2 regions of the Providencia sp. PROV200 genome follow, and region 1 is predicted to be linked to the other one. Evidence: predicted binding sites of a transcription regulator. Region 1 holds the regulator's gene; the other holds the start of a gene.
What was found. Region 1 encodes Fur, which represses iron uptake genes when iron is present. Its sites were predicted from a motif close to ATAATAATGAGAACNACTATCAA; they were not measured.
Positions count from the first base shown of each region.

Region 2: the regulator Fur is predicted to act here: its motif matches at 2,153-2,175, upstream of ftnA (non-heme ferritin).

Region 1 covers NZ_CP096307.1:1,372,135-1,375,470, forward strand. Annotated here, with positions in the region: gene M1E86_RS06095 (bactofilin family protein) at 1-280, opposite strand, end outside; gene fur (ferric iron uptake transcriptional regulator) at 916-1,365, opposite strand; gene fldA (flavodoxin FldA) at 1,636-2,163, opposite strand; gene ybfE (LexA regulated protein) at 2,318-2,611, opposite strand; gene M1E86_RS06115 (type I secretion system permease/ATPase) at 2,781-3,336, opposite strand, start outside.
Region 2 covers NZ_CP096307.1:2,251,754-2,255,089, forward strand. Annotated here, with positions in the region: gene copD (copper homeostasis membrane protein CopD) at 3-899, opposite strand; gene copC (copper homeostasis periplasmic binding protein CopC) at 901-1,287, opposite strand; gene ftnA (non-heme ferritin) at 1,522-2,025, opposite strand; gene M1E86_RS10340 (DNA polymerase III subunit theta) at 2,315-2,545, shown strand; gene yebF (protein YebF) at 2,622-2,987, opposite strand; gene M1E86_RS10350 (YoaH family protein) at 3,168-3,336, opposite strand, start outside.

The sequences.
Region 1 (3,336 bases):
TGATATTTCCTGTCACTTGGCCGTTTAACATGACTTTAACCGTATTATCTTTTCCGGTTATATTCCCAATGACTTTTCCATAGATATGCACTTGCTCATTAGAGGTTATATTTCCTTCAAAAACAACGTCCCTAGAGATAATTGTATTCGTTTTTTCTTCACTAATCGTTGGGGTTGATAGTGTGACTTGTTCTTCTATCTTTACAGTCACTTCAGGCTCATGACTTACCGAAGGGGGAGTCGCTGTAGGCGCGGGCTTGTTTTGTCTTTTGGTGAACATTTTACTTACCTTTTTTTGATTGAAGTGTACGATCAAGAACAGTATTGATAATGCAAACGAAAATAAGGCGCTAGTTAAATAACTAAAGAACCACCCTATTAAAGTAAGAAACCAGAAGAAAAAACTTGTATTGAGAAAAAGATATGTTTTTTTCATCAGTTAATCTCTTACAAATTGCTAAAGTACTCAATAAGTTTAGCCAATAAATACAATTACACATTTAAATTGTACGTTAACTTTATGACTACATTTGAATCACTAACTCTCTAATTTAGAGTTAAAATTATAGTAAGGTAATTAAATAATTTTAAATAGTATGAAATGATAGAAATCATCTATGATGTTATTTATATACCACATTGATTGGTAAAGCATAATTCTAGATAACAAATTATAATTATCCGTGAAATAATATAAAGATTTTGATTTGAATTGCAACTATTAAGGTTTTTAATAAAATTCGTATTATCGGCGAGATCTAGTGGTAAATAGTTATGTTTAGGTTATTCACTAGGAATTATCACTAATAGAGTGTAAGAGTATCAATACTTAAAATAAAAAACCCCGATAAAATTGTTTTATCAGGGTTTTGGCATTTTTAACCATTACGTTTCATCAACGATGGTTGAATACTGTTACTCTTTGGCTTCGTGTGCGTCAGCATTGTCACGGCAATCGCCATCTGCGCAATGACCATATAGATATAAACTATGGTTAGATAGTTTAATGCCATGGCGAGCAGCGATATTTTTTTGGCGGGTTTCAATGGATTCGTCAGTAAACTCAATCACTTTTCCACAATCTAAACAGATTAAATGGTCATGGTGATGTTGCTGGGTTAATTCGAATACAGATTTACCACCCTCGAAGTTGTGACGGGTAACGATACCGGCATCATCAAATTGGTTCAATACGCGGTATACGGTTGCTAACCCGATCTCTTCACCCATATCGATCAGCTTTTTATAGAGATCTTCCGCACTGACGTGGTGGCACTCAGGCTCTTGAAGTACTTCCAAAATTTTTAATCTTGGAAGAGTGACTTTGAGTCCAGCATTTTTCAATGCTTTATTGTTGTCTGTCATGCGGGTTTTGTCCTGTATCTTAAATCATAAATTTAACAATAATGAGACATTTTTAACATCAATACAGTTGTCTTCTAAACTGATTTACAATTATAGGCATGGAAAATAAAAATAGAAACCATGCATTGTCTCATTATTTTGATAATCTCGTGAGAACCTATCCTATTAGGATACCTTATCGGTTATTTTAGATTATGCCACTGGCTTAGATGATTCATTTTGTGCAAAACAGTGGCGTAACCTATGGGTAAGGGTTCTTTACATGACCTATTAGCCTAAAATTTCAGCTAAAGACATTTCTTCAGAGATTTGTTTTACCCATGCATCAACACGTTCATCAGTTAGCTCAGGTTGACGATCTTCATCAATCGCTAAACCAATAAAGTGGTTGTCATCTGCCATGCCTTTGGATACTTCAAAGTGATAACCTTCAGTTGGCCAATGACCAACAATAACTGCACCACGAGGTTCGATAATATCGCGGATCGTACCCATTGCATCACAGAAATATTCAGCGTAGTCTTCTTGGTCTCCGCAACCAAATAAGGCGACAAGTTTACCTTCGAAATCAATTTCTTCGAGAGTAGGGAAGAAATCATCCCAATCACATTGGGCTTCACCATAATACCAAGTTGGAATACCGAGAAGTAGAATGTCAAAAGCTTCAATATCTTCTTTGCTACATTTTGCGATATCGTGAACTTCTGCTACATCTTTGCCTAATCTTTCTTGGATCATTTTGGCAATATTTTCTGTGTTACCTGTGTCACTTCCGAAGAAAATGCCTATGACTGCCATAAAGTGATTAACCTCTTGTTTTTCTAAGAGAGCTAGAGGTGATAACTCGCCTTCTAGAGCCCATTTAGAACGAAAATAGATAGAATATTACGCCTTATTTTGGCGAAAAAATGTTGCTAAGTCTGTCAAATTTGTGTGATTTACCAAGATAACGCTATTTGAGTATTGATGTATCAACATGCTCAAGTTGTGACATTAAAATTTCTTCGATCAATTCACTACGGCTTATATTTTTATCTTCAGCTAACTGATTCAATACCGCGACAGCTTCTTCGTTCAGTTTCAATTCAACTCTGCGCAATCCTTTCACTTTATCTCGTTTCAGTTGGTTGCGTTTGTTGATCCTTAATTGTTCATCCCGTGATAGCGGGCTTGTTTTAGGTCGCCCAGGCCTTCGTTCCTCAGCGAACAAATCTAGCGTAGTTCGGTCTGTTTGTTCTTTTGCCATGTTTATAACTGCTAAAAGGGTGTGCCAGTAATTCAGCGCGCCATGATACCCTAGCTAATTCCCTTGTGCTATAGCTTCATCTATCATGATTTGGTTTAATTGGTTGTAAAATGAGCACTTTTAGTAAAAAAGCACCACTTGCCATAGACGTGATGCTTTTTTATCCATGTTATTGCGTTTGTTGGTACCATAAATTGGCGTATAAGCCATTTGAGTTGAGTAAGTTTTCGTGAGTATCCATCTCGTGTACTTCTCCTTGGCAAATCACACATATCCTATCAGCGTGCATAATCGTATTTAGCCGATGAGCAATGCTAATGACGGTTCTTCCTTGAGTAATTAATGGCATATTTTCCATAATGGCGGCTTCTGACTCGTAATCGAGAGCGGAAGTTGCTTCATCGAGAATTAAAATATCGGGTTCGGTGAGCAACGCACGCGCAAGTGCAATTCGTTGACGTTGACCACCTGAAAGATTCGATCCTTTTTCTGATAAGGGATAATTAAAATTATCAGTCAATGTCATGATAAATTCATAAGCACCAGCCAATTTTGCAGCGTGAATAACTTGTTCGTCAGTCGCTTGTGGATGACTTAATCGAATATTATCAGCGATAGACCCGACGAATAAGGTACTTTCTTGTAATACGACGCTCATTTTTCGGCGTAATGAAACGGTATCTGCGACCGCGAGATCCATACCATCAACAATAACTTGCCCATGT
Region 2 (3,336 bases), 880 kb from region 1:
CGCTAGATTGGTTGGTAGCTTGCAAAAATCGCCACAGAAAGGATCGCCATAGTGCCTAGCAATAACTCAACCCAACTGTTAATGATTAGGTAATTCACCCGCCCTTTTTGCCTAATGTTCGGTACGATGTAATAGCGATTGATAATAGCTAACAAAAGCATTCCACCCACTAAAATGATCTTAAGCCAAAGTAGTGATTGGTATTCTGACCCCGAGTAGTTTAATGGCCAGCCAGGCAAAAGAATTACCGCACTGATGACACCCGTTATAATAACCAGTGCAACAGCGATATGGCCCAAACGTGAAAAACGCATCATGGTATTCACAATGTGTTTATCCATCCCTTCCGCCATCTCTTTTTTATTGCGTAAAAATTGAATGCAAATTAAAAATGGCCACAGACCACCAAACCAATAGGCCGAACTAATAAGATGAACAAACTGATTAATGCGATGAAGCACCCCGATTGCGCCATCATGCATCGCTGCGTGCCCAATAAAAGCATGCAGACCAAGTAAGATGACCGAAAAGATTAATATTAACGTTAATCGTAATTTGGTAGGCTTTACAAATAAAACCAAGAGTAATAATACCGATGACAAAAGCTCCCAACGCCATATTTGACCGAATGACGTCCCGAGTACCCCTTGCCATATCGCCCAGTCGATACTATCTTCCCAACCATCCCCCATCAAACCTGCTTGCGCAAGCATCCAGCTAAAGGTCGTTAATACAGTAACGATAGCGCAGAAGAAAATGCCTTTATTCAAATAGCGGCTTAGTAAATAATTAAATGACCCGCGGCTAAGTAACACTGCAAATATTGACATTCCGCACATCAATATTGCAGCGATAAAATGAACAAAGCGAATAAGTGTGTAAAAAGCTTCTAGTGACATATTATTTCACTGCAAAGCTATACGTTCCTTTTGTTTTATGTCCGTCGACAGAAACGACGCTCCAATTAACGTCATATTTTCCCGCAATGAGTTTGTCTTCCACAGGAACAATCACTTTAGTATCGTTAGTTGGATCTAACGTTGCTTTACCAGTTTTTACTATTTTATTTTCAGGCCCAATAATGCTGACTTTAGTAAAGTTAACTTCAATACCTTCAGAAAAGCTTAATGTGATGGACTCAGGTGCTTGTTCTACTGCTGTACCTTCAGCTGGAAGCTGGTCTTTTAAATGCGCATGTGCAAATGCTTGCTGGAAAGACATTCCTAAAAAAAGAACGGCAACTGCGCTGATTTTGCGCCATGAAGATTTAATAGGGTTAATTGGCATAGTAACCTCTTAATTTGCAGGTGAATTTAGAATAATTGCCAATCATTATACGGAAAACAAACCATTTTACCGCTTAAAAATGGGTTTTATCGCCCTATCCTGTGAGTTTTCACACAAAATGAAAAGAAAAAGACTTATGAACATTGAATTACCGTATTCGTGTCCATAAGTCTAGGGAGCTTATATATCAAGTTGAAATAAAAACGATGTTTCTATTTATCTGCGGTGTTTAGATTAAACATGCGTTGCCGCTGACAGGTTTTTCAAGTCTTTATCTAACAAGAAGAGTGCCTTACCAGACTCACCCACCATATCCAGTTTATCCAGTACTGATTTAAATAATTTTTCTTCTTCATGTTGCTCTGCAACATACCATTGTAAGAAGTTAAATGTAGAATAATCTTGTGTCGTCATTGCTAAATGAGCCAATTTATTAATTTCACGGGTGATTAATTGCTCATGTTCGTAAGTTTGGTTGAAGACATCGCTAATTGATTTGAAATCAACGGGTGGCGCAGCAATTTGCCCTAACAGTGGCAGTGCACCTGTGTCACTAAGATAATCAAATAAACGCTGCATATGTTCCATTTCTTCTTGCGAGTGTGCTTTTAAGAACGCCGCAGCGCCTTCATAGCCTTTGTCACTACACCAAGCACTCATTTGCAAATAAAGGTTTGCTGAGTAAAATTCAAGGTTTAATTGTTCGTTTAATTTTTTGACCATGTCTGTAGTTAACATATTTATGCCTTATCGGTTAATCATTGATGTGTATATTATGCACAGTATTACAATAATTAAAACCCTAAAACAATCTTAAAACAAAAAAACACAATTTACTGATAATTAATAACTTTTGTTAAAAACAATAATAATCAATCTCATTATCTTTTCTTGTTTTTCTTAATAACTAAATATATAAAAAGATAAATTTAATCCTTATATTTCATTATTCCAATTAATGTATTGAGATTTTTTCTCATTATCCAGTTACAATAATAAGGGATGAATTTAACCGTAGAGATCAAATATGAGTCATAATCTTGCTTTATTGCCTAAAGATGAAATGGATAAGGTCAATGTCGACCTTTTGGCTTCCGGTGTTGCATTTAAAGAACGCTATAACATTGCCATCATTGCTGAAGCTGTTGAGCGAGAACAACCTGAACACTTAAGGGAATACTTCAGGGAGCGACTAGTATACTACCGCCAACTATCACAGAATTTTGCACGTATGCCCTATGAGCCGCGAAATCGCTAGCCCCACAAACACACAAAAATGATGCAAAAAAGGGATAACCTGAATGGTTACCCCTTGATTATCAAGATCAAAAAATTTATTTCGACGTATTATATGTCACAGTATTATTTTGGCAGTCTACCGCAACTGAATAATGTAAGTCAGATTTTGCACCACGAACAACTAGCGGGACCCTATAACCTGTTTCGGTTTTAGTGACTTCGCTATCATTGACCCATGCAACCGCTTTCTTGCCTAAAGCCGCTTTTTCATCTGTCCAGCGAGGTAAACGATTATTCATAAAATCGCTTTTCACTTGTGCTGCAATTTGAGGCTCAGTTAACGTGCCACAACTGACGAAAGGTGCAGCTTTACCTTCTTCACTATTTGCGCTTAACGCAAAAGAGCTAAAAACCAGCGTACAAGCACCTAAAACCACAGCAATTTTTTGTTTCGCTTCCATACCATCCTCCGATACCTATTAATAGGTAAAGACTTTTGATTAGTTTAGCGGCTTATTTCAGCCTATCAGATACCCGTTATCTTCTGGTTATTATCTAGTCTTCATTGATAAATAGAATGACTTAACTAATATTAATCTATCAGATTTATGCATGGATGTTAATAGTATGTTTACAAATTATTAATTTTCATCATCAAAACGAACATGGATCTGCTCTTTATCTTGGTGCTTTTCTCTAATTTCTTGAGCGACTAATGCAATAGCCTCACCACTACTCATCCCTTCCGCCATCAATTGATGAATTTTTTCAACTGCTTCTTGCTGTTCTTGGTGATTAAGTGCTGGCATA